2 regions of the Bradyrhizobium roseum genome follow, and region 1 is predicted to be linked to the other one. Evidence: predicted binding sites of a transcription regulator. Region 1 holds the regulator's gene; the other holds the start of a gene.
The links. The regulator PhoB, encoded in region 1, activates phosphate uptake and scavenging genes when phosphate is short. The targets are predictions, from matches to a motif close to TGTCATNNANCTGTCAT.

Region 1 (7,582 bases):
GCTCGCGGCAAGCATGTTGCGCAACTCGACAGGCGGCAGCTCATTGATGTCGAGGAAGTGGCGGACGGGTTTACTCATCATCCCGCCGCCTTCTTTAACTGGTTGCCCGACAGCGCGACACAGGCGCGCTCCAGCATCTGAACGGACTCCTCGAGCTCGGCCTCGGTCACGATCAGTGGCGCCAGGAAGCGCACCACATTGTCGCCGGCGCCGACGGTGAGCAATTTCTGGTCCCGCAGCGCGTTGACGAGATCGCCCGAGGGAACCACGGCCTTGACGCCGATCAAGAGCCCCTCGCCGCGCACTTCCGCGAGTATGGCGGGATAGCGGTCGACCACGGAGGCGAGCTTCTGTTTCAGCAGCAGCGACATCTTCTGCACGTGGTCGAAGAAGCCGGGCTTGAGCATGACGTCGAGCACCGCATTGGCCGAGGCGATCGCCAGCGGGTTGCCGCCGAAGGTCGATCCGTGCGAACCGGGCGTCATGCCGCTGGCCGCTTCCGCAGTCGCCAGCACCGCGCCGATCGGAAAGCCGCCGCCCAGCGCTTTCGCCAGCGACATCACATCGGGGGTGACGCCGATGCGCTTGTAGGCAAAGAGATCGCCGGTGCGGCCCATCCCGGTCTGCACTTCGTCGAACGCCAGCAGCAGGCCGTGTTCGTCGCAGAGCTGCCGCAGCGCCTTGAAGAACGACTGCGGCGCCGAACGCACGCCGCCCTCGCCCTGCACCGGCTCGATCAGGATGCCGGCGGTATGCGGACCGATCGCCTTCTTCACCGCTTCGAGATCGCCGTGCGGCACCTGGTCGAAGCCGTCCATCGGCGGGCCAAAGCCTTCGAGATATTTGGCGGAGCCGGTGGCGGCAAGCGTGCCGAGCGTGCGGCCGTGGAACGCGCCCTCGAAGGTGATGAGGCGATAGCGTTCGGGATGGCCCTTGGAGAACTGATAGCGGCGCACGAGCTTGATCACGCCTTCCATCGCTTCCGCGCCGGAATTGCAGAAGAACACCATGTCGGCGAAGCTCTGCTCGCACAGCCGCGCGGCGAGCTTCTCTCCGTCCGGGCTCTTGAACAGGTTCGACATGTGCCAGAGTTTTGTCGCCTGCTCCTGCAGCGCCGCGATCAGGTGCGGATGACAGTGGCCCAGCGCGTTGACCGCGACGCCCGAGGTGAAGTCGAGATAGCGCTCGCCACCGGTCGATGTCAGCCAGCAGCCTTCGCCGCGTTCGAAGCCGAGGTCGACCCTGGCAAAGACGGGGAGCAAATGCGAGGCGGCGCTATGGGTCATGGCAATCACTTGAGGTTCGAGCCCTGTCTTCAAGACCTGCCGTGGAGCACGTCCGTGCCTTGACATCGGTGCCTTGGCGCGAGGCGGCGACAGCCGGTCTTGCGAAACGAAACGTGCCGCCTCTTTGGGGCGGCACGTGAGAGGCATTCTATGTGGGCGCGGAGCGCTGTCAACACGCCATGGAACACGCCTTTCCTGCATCTCAGGAGGGCTAAATCCGTAGGATTGCGGTGTGGTGGAAAACACGCAGTATCGTGCCTACATGTCGGAACATGTGGACGTTGGGGCGCGGACTCTTGCGCCGGAGTCACGCCATATTGTAGCTTTTGGGCTGTCGGGTACGACATCTCGTGCGGCGGTTTTTATCCCTAAGAGTCCATTTTGTATTGCGTACACGTTCGGGCGCGCTTTCCGCGCCCGGCGAGGGCTAAGGGATTCTGACCGCAGGGTTTTTTGAGACGAATGACGTCGCCCGCGCTGCCCCATATCGGCCGGCGCGGTGCGAAGGAAAGACTACGATGACGGTATTGACCTGGTCCGACGATCGCGTCGAGCAGCTGAAGAAGCTCTGGGAAGCCGGCTTGTCGGCAAGCCAGATTGCCGCGGAACTCGGAAATGTGACCCGAAACGCTGTGATCGGCAAGGTGCACCGGCTGGGCCTCTCCGGCCGCGCCAAGTCACCCTCCTCGGCCGCGCCGCGGCAGCGCAAGGCGCGCCCGGCCCAGCAGATGGTGCGCGTGTCGCGCCCGGTTTCGCGCGGCAACACCGCGCTGGCGCACGCCTTCGAGGTCGAGATCGAACCCGATCCGATCGCCTTCGACAACGTGGTGCCGATGAGCCAGCGGCTGTCGCTGCTCGAACTCAACGAAGCCACCTGCCACTGGCCGGTCGGCGATCCCGCCAGCCCGGAATTCTTCTTCTGCGGCGGCAAGGCGCTTTCGGGACTGCCCTACTGCGCGCATCACTCGCGCGTGGCGTATCAGCCGGCGTCCGATCGGCGGCGTGCGGCACCGAAGCCGACCCGTTAAGTCGCGCGCGATACTCCAAAGCGGCCGTCCCTGCAAACGCAGGGGCCCATCACCACAGGTGTGTGGGGTTTTGGCGAGCGTGAGCTCCGGGCTCAATTCAACAATCGAGATTCGTGGTTATGGCTCCCCGCGTTCGCGGGGACGGCGATAGAATGCAGGGTGAGGCACTGGAGCCGTGCTACGACTCCACCTTCGCGAACCGATCATCCAGCGCATATCCCGCGCCGCGCACGGTGCGGATCGGATCCTGTTCGCGGCCCGGGTTGAGGAGTTTGCGCAGCCGGCCGATGTGGACGTCGACGGTGCGTTCGTCGATGTAAATGTCGCGGCCCCAGACGCTGTCGAGCAATTGCTCGCGGCTGAACACGCGGCCGGGATGCTCCAGGAAAAATTCCAGTAGCCGATACTCGGTCGGGCCGAGATCGATCGAGCGGCCCGAGCGCGCGACGCGGCGCTTCTCGCGATCGAGTTCGATATCGCCATAGGTCAAGACGGTAGCGAGCCGCTCTGGGCTTGCCCGCCGCAGCAGACCCTTCACCCGCGCCAGCAACTCCGGCACCGAAAACGGTTTAACGATGTAGTCGTCGGCGCCGGTCGCAAGGCCACGCACCCGCTCGCTCTCCTCACCGCGCGCCGTGAGCATGATGATCGGCAACTGCTTGGTCTCCGGCCGCGCCCGCAAGCGACGGCACAGTTCGATACCCGACAGGCCCGGCAGCATCCAGTCCAGCACGACGAGATCGGGAATGCGCTCCTTCAGCCGCGTATCGGCATCGTCGCCGCGGCCGACGGTTTCGACCTCATAGCCTTCGGCGTCGAGGTTGTAGCGCAACAGCGTGGTCAGCGCTTCTTCGTCCTCGACCACCATAATGCGCGCGCTCATCTTTTATTCCTCAAGTACTAGGCAACGTGGTGGCAAACGTCGTCATGTCGCCCTTCGGGCGCTTGTCGAGCATCTGCTGGCCTTCGATCATGTAGAACACGGTTTCGGCGATGTTGGTCGCGTGATCGCCGATCCGCTCGATATTCTTGGCACAGAACATCAGGTGAATGCAGAACGAGATGTTGCGCGGGTCTTCCATCATATAGGTCAGGAGTTCCCGGAACAACGAGGTACAGATGGCGTCGACTTCCTCGTCGCCCTTCCATACCGCCAGCGCCGCCGGGAGGTCGTGCGCCGCATAGGCGTCCAGCACCGATTTGACCTGCGATTGCACCAGGTCGGTCATGTGCTCCAGGCCGCGAATGAGCTTCAGCGGCTGAAAATCATTCTCCAGCGCGGCGACGCGCTTTCCCATGTTCTTGGCGAGATCGCCGATCCGCTCCAGGTCGGTGGCGACACGCATGGCGCCGACGATCTCGCGCAGATCGACCGCCATCGGCTGGCGCCGTGCGATGGTCAGCACCGCGCGCTCCTCGATCAGGTGCTGCAGACGGTCGACCTCGACATCGGCCGCGACGACGCGGTTGCCGAGCGCGACGTCGCGGCGGACCAGCGCGTCGACGGATTCGGTGATCATGCGCTCGACCTGGCCGCCCATCTCGGCGACGAGACGGGTCAATTCCTGGAGGTCGCTGTCGAACGCCTTGGCGGTGTGTTCAGAAGCCATTTTCTATCTCCTCAACCGAACCGGCCGGTGATGTAATCTTGCGTGCGTCGATCGCTCGGGGAGGTGAATATCTTGTTGGTGTCGTCGAACTCGATCAACTCGCCGAGATACATGAAGGCGGTCTTGTCGGAGACGCGCGCCGCCTGCTGCATGTTATGGGTGACGATCGCGATCGTGTAGTCCTCCGCCAGTTCGGTGATCAGTTCCTCGATCTTGGCGGTCGAAATCGGATCCAGCGCCGAGCAGGGTTCGTCGAACAGGATCACCTCCGGCCGCACCGCGACCGTACGCGCGATGCAGAGCCGCTGTTGCTGGCCGCCGGACAGCGAAAGGCCGCTGGCATTGAGTTTGTCCTTGACCTCGTTCCACAGCGCGCCGCCGCGCAGCGCCTTCTCGACCCGGCCGTCCATCTCGGACTTGGAGATCTTCTCATAGAGGCGGATGCCGAAGGCGATGTTTTCGTAGATCGTCATCGGGAACGGCGTCGGCTTCTGGAACACCATGCCGACACGGGCGCGCAGCAGATTGAGGTCGAGCTTGGGGTCGAGAATGTTGGTCTGGTCCAGCATCAACTGGCCGGTCGCTTTCTGGCCGGGATAGAGATCGTACATCCGGTTGAAGATCCGCAGCAGCGTGGACTTGCCGCAGCCGGACGGGCCGATGAAGGCCGTGACACGGTTGGTGCCGAGCGTCAGATTGATATCCTTCAGCGCGTGATGTTCGCCATAGTAAAAATTCAAGCCGCGGGCGGTCACCTTTGGCGGCGCCTCGGGCAGCGCCACCTGCGGAACGGATCCGCTCGCATTACTCACGGATACGGAGAGTTCGGTCATTTGGATGTCCTCTCGGCGCCGAGAACGCGCGCGCCAATATTCAGGGCCAATACGGTGAGCGTGATCAGCAGCGCCCCGCTCCAGGCGAGTTGCTTCCAGTAGGCATAGGGGCTCTGCACGAAGTTGTTGATGGTGACCGGCAGGTTCGCCATCGTTTTGGTCATGTCGAGACTGAAGAACTGGTTCGACAGCGCGGTGAACAGCAGCGGCGCGGTCTCGCCGGCAACGCGCGCTGTCGCCAGCAGCACGCCGGTGATCAGGCCCGCGCGCGCGGCGCGATAGGCGATCCGCCGGATCACCAGCGAGCGCGGCAGGCCGAGCGCGGAGGCTGCCTCACGCAGTGGATTGGGCACCAGTCCCAGCATGTCCTCGGTGGTGCGGACCACCACGGGGATCACGATCACGGCCAGTGCCAGACAGCCGGCGAACGCCGAGAAGCCGCCCATCGGCACCACAATCGCGCCGTAGATGAACAGGCCGATAATGATCGACGGCGCGCTCAACAGAATGTCGTTGATGAAACGGATCACCGACGTCAGCTTGTCGTGCTTGCCGTATTCGGCGAGATAGGTTCCCGCGAACAGGCCGAGCGGCGCGCCGATGCCGACCCCGATCACGGTCATCATGATCGAGCCGACGATGGCGTTGCGCAGGCCACCGTCGGTCGAACCCGGCGGCGGCGTATCCTGGGTGAAGACGGCGAGGTTGAGCCCGGCGAGACCGTTGTAGAACAGCGTGAACAGGATCAGCGCCAGCCAGGTGACACCGAACAAGGCGGCGCCCAGGCAGAGAAACTTAACAATGATGTTGTTGCGGCGGCGGGATGCGTAGATCGGGTTCATAATCTTAGCTCCCCGCCTTCTTTTCCAGCCGCATCAGCATCAGGCGCGCGGCCGCCAGGACGAAGAAGGTCAAGACGAACAGCAGCAGGCCTAGCAGGATCAGGCCGGATTGATGCAAGCCATCGCTCTCGGCGAACTCGGAAGCGATCGCGGCGGAAATCGTGGTGCCCGGCGCGAAGATCGAGGACTGGATCTTGAACGAATTGCCGATGATGAAGGTCACCGCCATGGTCTCGCCGAGCGCACGGCCGAGCGCCAGCATGATGCCGCCGATCACGCCGACCCGGGTGTAGGGAATGACGACGTTGCGGACGACTTCCCAGGTGGTGCAGCCGACGCCATAGGCCGCTTCCTTCAATACCGGGGGCACCGTCTTGAAGACGTCGACCGAGATCGCGGTAATGAAGGGCAGCACCATGATGGCGAGGATCAAGGCCGCGTTGAACAGGCTGAGATAGGACGGCGGACCCGCGAAGATGGTTCCGAGCACCGGGACGCCGTCGAACACGGAAATCATGAACGGCTGGAAATTGTTGGCCAGGAACGGGCCCAGCACGAAGAAGCCCCACATGCCGTAGATGATCGAGGGTATCCCGGCGAGCAGTTCGACGGCAAGCCCGATCGGACGACGCAGCCAGATCGGACAGATCTCGGTGAGAAACACCGCAATGCCGAGGCCGACCGGAATGGCGATCATCATCGCGATCACGGAGGTGATCAACGTGCCGTAGATCGGACCGAGCGCGCCGAGAACCGGCGGATCGGCCGACGGCGCCCAGCGCTGCGTCCACAGGAAGGCCGCGCCGTACTCGCGCATCGCCGGCCATGCGCCGACGATCAGCGATAGAATAATGCCGCCGAGGATGAGGAGAACCGAGATCGCGCAGGCGCGCGTAATCCAGTAGAAGGTGACGTCGCCGAACTTGAAGGCGCTGAGCGCCCTCGCACGATCGTAAGGTCCGGCAGCATCCATTACGTCGCGCTCAACCGCCATTTCTGCCACGCCAATCCCCTGTACTTATAGCCCAATGACCCGGACGTCGGTGCACGGCTTTTTTGGGCTCGCGCATTTTTCTTGCCTCTCCTATCCCGAGAGGGGTGCTCAACCCGGCCAAGACCGGGTTGAGCGAGCTTATTGTGAGGCACTTGCCGATCAGCTCTTGATGTCGGCCGACCAGGTCTTCTCGATCAGCTTGACCACGGGCTCCGGCATCGGAATGTAGTCGAGCTCCTCGGCCATCTTGTCGCCCTTCTCGAAAGCCCATTTGAAGAACTTGATCGCTTCCTTGGACGCCGCCTTGTCGGTGGCATCCTTGTGCATCAGAATGAAGGTCGCGCCGGTGATCGGCCACGACGCTTCGCCGGGCTGGTCGGTCAGGATGACGAAGTAGTTCTTGGCGCCCGCCCAGTCGGCATTGGCAGCCGCAGCTTGGAAGGCCCCGATGGTCGGCTGTACGGTCTTGCCGGCCTTGTTGATCATCGCGCCGTAGGTCAGCTTGTTCTGCTTGGCGTAAGCGTACTCGACATAGCCGATCGAGTTCTTGGTCTGGCTGACATTGCCTGCAACGCCTTCATTGCCCTTGGCGCCGACGCCCGTCGGCCACTCGACCGCGGTGCCGGAACCTGCCTTCGTCTTCCACTCGGCATTGGCTTTCGAGAGGTAATCGGTCCAGAGGAACGTGGTGCCGGAGCCGTCAGAACGGCGCACGACCGTGATGGCGTCGGCAGGTAGTTTCAGCTTCGGGTTGAGCTTGGCAATCGCCGGATCGTTCCAGGTCTTGACCTTGCCGAGATAGATGTCGCCGAGCAGCTCGCCGGAAAACACCAGTTCACCCGGCTTGATGCCTTCAAGGTTCACCACCGGCACCAGTGCACCCATCGCCTGCGGCCACTGAATCATGCCTTCCTTGTCAAGCTGTTCCGGCTTGAGCGGCATGTCGGAGGCGCCAAACGTCACGGTCTTGGCCACGATCTGCTTGATGC
Region 2 (7,582 bases), 3.0 Mb from region 1:
GGCATGCTGCTGGTCATCGTCACCGGCCATATCGACCTGTCGGTGGGCTCGGTCGCGGGCTTCGTCGGCGCGGTCGCCGCAGTGCTGATGGTGCGCTATCACGTGGCCTATCCGCTGGCCTTCGTCGCCTGCCTCCTGGTCGGAGCGCTGATCGGTGCGGCGCAGGGCTACTGGGTGGCCTATTTCAAGATCCCGTCCTTCATCGTGACGCTGGCCGGCATGCTGGTGTTCAAGGGGCTGGCGCTGGCCATCCTGGCCGGGCAGTCGGTCGGGCCGTTCCCGCCGACGTTCCAAAAGCTGTCCTCGGGCTTCATCCCCGAACTGTTTCCCGGCGCCGGCACGCTCTATCCAACCTCGCTGCTGATCGGCGCGGTGCTGGCGGTGGCGATGGTCTATGCCGGCGCGAGGGGCCGGGCGCAGCAGGCCTCGCACGGTATCGAGGTCGAGCCGTTTGCCTTCTTCGTTGCCAAGAGTGCGGTGCTGTTCGCCGTCATCGTGTTCTTTGCCGGCCTGATCGCCTCGCATCGCGGCCTGCCGAACGTGCTCGTCATCATGACGGCGCTGATTGCGCTCTATGCCTTCGTCACCACCCGCACGGTGATCGGCCGCCACATCTACGCCATCGGCGGCAATGCCCGCGCCGCGAGCCTGTCGGGCATCAAGACCGAACGCCTGACGTTTTTCACTTTCGTCAACATGGGCGTGCTGGCGGCACTGGCCGGACTTGTGTTCGCCGCGCGGCTCAACACCGCGACGCCGAAGGCCGGCGCCGGCTTCGAACTCGACGTCATCGCGGCCTGTTTCATCGGCGGCGCGTCAGCCTATGGCGGCGTCGGGCGGGTCGGCGGCGCGGTGATTGGCGCCATGATCATGGGCGTCATGAACAACGGCATGTCGATCCTCGGCATCGGCATCGACTACCAGCAGGTGATCAAGGGGCTGGTGCTGCTCGGCGCCGTCTGCCTCGACGTCTACAACCAGCGGCGCTAGGGCGGGTGCGCCCGTCAGTCGTGCAGTTGCCAGCGGCCAATCACCCTAAAGCGCGTAGTCGCAGTTTCCTGCCTGCATAGCGAAATCGCGTCGATCGGAAGCGGCCCCACGCCCGTTGCCGCGAACCTCTCGCGCAGCATGGCCACGACGGGTTCGCGCCGTTCGGCGGGAAGCCTTGTCGTCAACGTCATGTGAAAACGAAATTCCTCGAACACGTAAGGGTAGCCCCAGCGGTCGAGATAGTCGCGCTGCCGCGGCGTCAGCCTGTCCGGATTTCGTCGCGCGCGATCTTCCGAACTCAGGGGGGCACGGAACGGATCGAACGCCTTGGTCGCTTCGGCGGCGAGCAGTTCGAGTTCCGCCGACGGTTCGGCCGGAACCACCGCGACGAAGCCGCTGATCGCATCGACCACGGGCTGGATCACCGGTACCGGCCGCGCCAGATCGGCGAACAGTTCGCATGCCGCGGCGAGCCGGCTCTCGGCCTTGCCGTCGGCCAGCGCGATCGGCGCCTTCAGCGTGGCATGAAAGCCGTATTTGCGCGGATCCTGCGTCAGGTTGCGCCAGTCCTCGGGCAGCCCGTCCGGAAACGGCAGGTCGTCGCCGCCATAGGCGTCGTAGCCGAGCAGCGCACTGCCGAAGCGGTCGAGTGCGCTGCCTGGCGCGGCGGTGAAGTAGATTGCGTAGCGGGGATAATTTGCCATCGTGCCAGAATAAGGCCGCTTCACGCGGCTGCAATGGCCTTGCGCGGCGCGACCGCGGAACGGATCAGGCGGTTGGCCTCCGTCAGGTATACAAGACGGCCCGCGGCAACCACCGCAACGACCCGTGGCCGCAGCGGCAGCGTGTCGTCGACCAGAATGATGTCGGCGCGCTGGCCTGCCGCGAGCGTGCCGCGATCGGTGAGGCCGGCGGCGCGCGCCGGGGCCGACGAGATCAGTTGCCACGCTTCCGCCAGCGGCCGCACGCCGTCGGCGGCCAGCCGGAACGCCGCCAATAGCGGCGCCGGATAGTAGTAGTCCGATGCCAGCACCGAACACAGGCCCTTGGCGATCATGTCGGCGGCGCTGGTCCAGCCGGTATGGCTGCCGCCGCGCACGACGTTGGGCGCGCCGAACACGATGAAGTCGGAAGCTGCCGCAGCGTCGCGGGCGGTTTCCTCGTTGACCGGAAACTCCGCGATCGTCACGCCCAGCGCGCGATAGGACTGCCGCATCGCCGGGCTCGAATCGTCATGTGACAGCATCCGCACATCAGCTGCGCGCGCCGCCTGTGCCAGTCGTGCAATCGAAGCCGGCACCTCGTGGCTGCGCGTGATCACGCTTTGCACCAGGTGGTCGAACGCCTCATGGGTGAGACCCGTGCGTTCGACCATCCGGCTGCGCTTCACCGGTTTGGCAAGGCTGGCGACGGTGGAATCCATATGGTCGTTGAAGGCGAACAGGTCGACGCGGCCTTGCGCCAGCCAATCGATGATCTCGCTTTCCGCATCGAGATTGTAGGTCTCGTGGCGCAGATGGAAGCGGGTGTCGGCCGCGAGCTGCGGCCGCAACTGCTCGATCGCTTCCAGCAATTTCCGCGCATTGTCGGCGCTGCGCAGGCCGGGCTCCCACGACCAGGTCGTGCCGTGATAGACGGTGGTGATGCCGTTGCTGATCGCCTGGCGGTCGCTGTCCACGAGCGCGACGTCGATCGGGAAATCGACGCCGGGCCGCGGCATCATCTGCCGCTCGAAGGCATCGCCATGCAGATCGACGATGCCCGGCAGCACCAGCAGGCCGCTGGCATCGATCCCGGGCGCGCCATGGCCGTTATCCGTACCCGCAGCAACGATCTCGCGGCCGGCAATCCGCAAGCTGGTTTCGTGGATCTCATGGCCGAGCAGGGCCCGGCCGCCTTCAATGAACAGTTCGGTCACGACGCGGCGCTCCGGTTGGACTGACGTACGGATACCCCGGCCGATTCGTACTTGTCGAGAAAGCCCTCGACGTCGAGTTTTCGGAAATCGGGCAGGGCGCGGCGCAGCGTCTCGTGGTCCCAGTCCCACCAAGCAAGGTTCGTCAGTCGATCGGCGGTGGATTCGGGAAACCGCCGCTTGATCGGCCGCGCCGGGTTGCCGCCGACGATCGTGTAGGCGGAGACGTCCTTGGTGACGATGGCGCCGGCCGCGACCACCGCGCCGGTACCGATTGAACGGCCGGGCAGGATCACCGCGCCGTGGCCGATCCAGACGTCATGGCCGATATGGACGTGGTGCTCGCGCCGCCAGGCGAAGAATTCGGTATCGTCGCTCTCGCCCGGAAAATAGCTGCTGGCGCGGTAGGTGAAATGCGCCTGCGACGCACGGTGCATCGGGTGATTGCCCGGGTTGATCCGCGTCATTGCCGCGATCGAGCAGAACTTTCCGATTGAAGTGTAGGTGATCTGCGAGTCGTTCACGACGTAGGAATAATCGTCCATCGTGACTTCGAGCAAAATGGTCCGGGCGCCGACCTCGGTATAGGCGCCAAACTTGCAGTCGCGCGTCGAGGCGGTCGGGTCGATCGTCGGTTCGTTGGAAAGCATTTTGCCGGCCATGGCAGGTCCATCCATCAAGGGAAAGTCACGCTGGTCTTCGATGCGCTCAGTGACAGTATCATGACGGGCGCATGACGCGAGCGGCGGCTGTGGACGAACGCCGCACCGCAGCAGTCTGTCACACAACTGTTAGATCGAGCGGCTAGCGATGCATGACGACGACAACGCTGGAGCAGTGCATGCTGGTGGTGGAAGGGTTGACGTGCCGGTTCGGCACCAAGGCCGCGGTAGACAACGCGTCATTCTCGATTCAGCCCGGCAGCTTCGTCGGCGTGATCGGACGATCCGGCGCCGGCAAGTCGACTCTGCTGCGGATGATCAACCGCCTCGCCGAGCCCTCCGAAGGCCGCATCCTGTTCGAGGGCGTCGACGTTACCGCGCTGCGCGGCAAGGAACTGCGGCAGTGGCGTGCGCGTTCGGCCATGATATTTCAGCAGTTCAACCTGGTTGGTCGGCTCGACGTCCTGACCAATGTGCTGATGGGGCGGCTTTCAACGGTGCCGACATGGCGGTCGCTGGCGCAGCTCTGGCCCGAAGAAGACAAGGCGATTGCGATGTCGGCGCTAGAACAGTTCGACATGGCCTCGATTGCGGCCCAGCGCGCCGACCAGCTGTCGGGCGGCCAGCAACAGCGTGTCGCAATTGCGCGTGCGCTGGTCCAGCAGCCTGCAATGATACTCGCCGACGAACCGATCGCCTCGCTCGATCCCCGCAACACCCGGATCGTGATGGATGCGCTGCTGCGGATCAACAAGCATTTCGGCATCACGGTGGTCTGTAATCTGCACTCGCTCGATCTGGCGCGCAGCTATTGCGACCGCCTGATCGGCATGGCTTCGGGACGGATTGTATTCGACGGCGCGCCGGTGGCGCTGACCGATCGCATCTCGCGCGAACTCTACGATCTCGAGGCAGATGAAGTGATGGGCGCCGCGCCTGAGCATGTGCCGGAAAGCGTGGCAATTCCTGCTCTCGGCACCGTCGCCGTCGCCTGAGTGCCGATGTTTAAACCAAGAGTTCGCGGGACCGGATTACCGCCAGCTTCATTTTCGCGACAACGGGAGACGTCATGATGGATCGTCGTATGATTTTCGCCGCTGCGGCGGCATTGGCATTCTCAACCTCGGCCGCCACGGCTCAGGATTGGAAGGCAAAATATCCGGAGCTGGTGTTTGCCAAGGTTCCCGATGAGAATGCCTCGGGCACGACCAACCGCTGGACTCCTCTGACGGAGTATCTGTCCCGCGAACTCGGGACCAAAGTCACGCTGCGGATCGCCAACGATTATGCCGCGGTCATCGAAGGCCAGCGGGCAGGCAACATCCACGTCGCGATGTATGGTCCGGCGTCGTATGCACGCGCCTACATCATCGGTGCGAAGGTTGAGCCGTTCGCGATCGAAGTGAATGGCGATGGAACCAAAGGCTACTACTCGGTCCTCTATGTCAAAAGCGATTCGAGCTACAAGGACATCCAGGACCTGAAGGGCAAGAATCTCTGCCTTGTCGATCCCAATTCGACGTCAGGCAACAACGTCCCGCGCTTTGCGATGGACAAGATGGGCATCGACCCGGAAAAATTCTTTTCCAAAGTGGTTTATTCGGGAAGCCACGAAAACGCGGTGATCGGACTCGCGCAGGGTACCTGCGACGCGGCGTTCAACTGGTGGAACGACGAGAAAGAGTCTAACCTGCTCCGGATGGACCGGAAGGGCATGGCGAAGGCTGTCGACTTCAAGATCATCATGAAGTCCGAGCAGATCGTGAATTCGCCGATGGCATATCTCGGCAGTCTACCCGCCGACCTCAAGGCGGCGATCAAGAAAGCCGTGCTTGAAATCGCGGTGAAGGACAAGGCCGCGTTCGACAAGATCTACGAGGGCAAGCAGTTGCCCTTCGTCGAAGTCGATCACAAGGCGTATGAGGCCGTGATCGACCTCACCAAGTTTGTCGACAGCCTTCGCAAGCAGAAATCCTGAGGAAAGCGAAGGGTCCGGATGGAACGGGCGGATCGCGAGATCCGCCTATCCTTCTTCCCGAACATCCCATGCGAACAGCGGTCCCCGAATTCCCGGAAGCCAGGCTGCGCGAACTGGCTGATCGCTATGCGGCTGCGGTTGCGGCCAAGCGCAGGCGCATATGGCTGGGTTGCGCGCTGCTGGTCGCCGCGGCCATCGCTGCGGGGTGGATGGGCGATGTCAACTTCGGCAGTTTCGTCGAGAACTTCTGGAGATTTCCGGCCTATTTTGTCAGCATAGCTCCTAAGTTTTCGTTCGCGACCGCGTGGGTTGATCTTTCGGATTGGCTTTGGGGACTACCGCGCTGGACCCGGCTTCTCGGTGATACGTTACTGATCGCGTATATGGGAACGCTGACGGGAGCGTTGTGCGGTTTCGCTCTCTGCTTCCTCGCGTCGGCCAACCTCGTGAAATCCCGTACGACCGTGTTCGTCACGCGGCGCGTTCTCGAATTCTGCCGGACCGTGCCGGAGATCGTCTTTGCCCTGATTTTTGTACTGGCGTTTGGTCTGGGGCCGCTGCCGGGCGTTCTCGCCATCGCGATCCATACCGCCGGAGCGCTGGGCAAGCAGTTTGCCGAAGTTGTCGAGAACATTGACAGCAAGCCGATCGAAGGGGTCGCGGCAAGCGGTGGAAACTGGCTTCAGATCGTCCGGTTTGGGGCTTTGCCCCAGGTGATCTCGAACTTCGTCAGCTATGCCCTGCTCAGGTTCGAGATCAACGTCCGCGGCGCGGCCGTGATGGGTTTTGTCGGCGCCGGCGGAATCGGCCAGGATCTGATCGAGGCCGTCCGCAAGTTCTATTACAGCGATGTTAGTGCCATCCTTCTGCTGATCGTTGTCACCGTCATGTTGATCGACTTCGTCACTGAGCGGGTGCGGCACCGCCTCCTCGGGCTGGAGGACTCCGCCAGATGAATTCCTTCGACTTCGACAATCGGGCCGGCATCGCTCAACGCTATCCGGAAGTATTCCGTCCGGACTGGTGGCATCGGGCAGGAATCGCGATCGGCATTGGCAGCGCCATAGCGCTTTTTCTGTATGGGATCGTCCAGCTCGACATTCCCTTTCACCGGCTTTCCGATGGATTGAACAGGCTGGGTGAATTCGTTCGGCTGATGGTGCCGCCTAATCCCGGGTCCTGGGCGGAAGTACTCAAATATCTGCATGCGCTCGGCGAGACGGTTTCGATTGCGTTTCTCGGCACGTTGGGCGGGGCGCTGCTCGCGTTGCCGGTATCCCTGCTGGCGGCGCGCAATGTGGTCGCAAACCGGATCGTCCACGTCTTGACGCGCCGCAGCCTCGATACCATTCGCGGTGTCGATACCCTGATATGGGCCCTCATCTGGGTCGGTGTCGTCGGGTTGGGGCCGTTTGCAGGGATGCTCGCCGTGATCTGCAGCGATTTCGGCACGTTCGGCAAGCTGTTCTCGGAAGCGATCGAGGTTGCCGACAAGAACCCCGCCGAGGGGGTTCGATCGTCGGGCGGCAACCATCTCCACAGTGTCCGGTTCGGATTGCTGCCGCAGGTCTTTCCGGTCCTGCTGAGCCAGGTGCTCTATTATTTCGAATCGAATACGCGATCGGCGACGATCATCGGCATCGTCGGGGCCGGTGGGATCGGGCTTCAGCTCGCCGAGCAGATCCGGGTGCTGGAATGGCAAAAAGTGTCGTTTCTGATCCTGCTGATCCTGATCACGGTATCTGCGATCGACTGGATGTCAGGTAAGCTGCGCTTCGCGATCATCGGCAAGCGGGCGATCGCATAAGGTCTTGCCGGCCTAATCATTCTCGACCAGAAACTCCACGCGTTCAGCGGCAAAGCGCGCGCGCTTGGTCACCAGCGGTTTGCCGTCGATGTCGACGTCGGTGGCATCGACCACCAGGATCGGCCGTCCGAGGGCGAGATCCAGCCTTGCGGCGTCGGTCGCATCGACGATGCCGGCGGTGATCCGGGTCGACGCACGGCGAAAATCCCTGACGCCGTAGTGCGCCACCA

Region 2: the regulator PhoB is predicted to act here: its motif matches at 3,617-3,633, upstream of phnC (phosphonate ABC transporter ATP-binding protein).

The regions. Positions count from the first base shown of each region.
Region 1 is NZ_CP129212.1:7,075,211-7,082,792, forward strand. Features, by position in the region: gene argF (ornithine carbamoyltransferase) at 1-78, opposite strand, end outside; gene QUH67_RS33560 (aspartate aminotransferase family protein) at 78-1,286, opposite strand; gene QUH67_RS33565 (GcrA family cell cycle regulator) at 1,805-2,314, shown strand; gene phoB (phosphate regulon transcriptional regulator PhoB) at 2,493-3,197, opposite strand; gene phoU (phosphate signaling complex protein PhoU) at 3,208-3,924, opposite strand; gene pstB (phosphate ABC transporter ATP-binding protein PstB) at 3,936-4,757, opposite strand; gene pstA (phosphate ABC transporter permease PstA) at 4,754-5,599, opposite strand; gene pstC (phosphate ABC transporter permease subunit PstC) at 5,604-6,602, opposite strand; gene pstS (phosphate ABC transporter substrate-binding protein PstS) at 6,753-7,582, opposite strand, start outside.
Region 2 is NZ_CP129212.1:2,752,592-2,760,173, forward strand. Features, by position in the region: gene mmsB (multiple monosaccharide ABC transporter permease) at 1-990, shown strand, start outside; gene QUH67_RS12930 (DUF1045 domain-containing protein) at 1,005-1,694, opposite strand; gene QUH67_RS12935 (alpha-D-ribose 1-methylphosphonate 5-triphosphate diphosphatase) at 1,715-2,908, opposite strand; gene QUH67_RS12940 (transferase hexapeptide repeat family protein) at 2,905-3,567, opposite strand; gene phnC (phosphonate ABC transporter ATP-binding protein) at 3,747-4,562, shown strand; gene phnD (phosphonate ABC transporter substrate-binding protein) at 4,637-5,545, shown strand; gene phnE (phosphonate ABC transporter, permease protein PhnE) at 5,614-6,501, shown strand; gene phnE (phosphonate ABC transporter, permease protein PhnE) at 6,498-7,352, shown strand; gene phnF (phosphonate metabolism transcriptional regulator PhnF) at 7,365-7,582, opposite strand, start outside.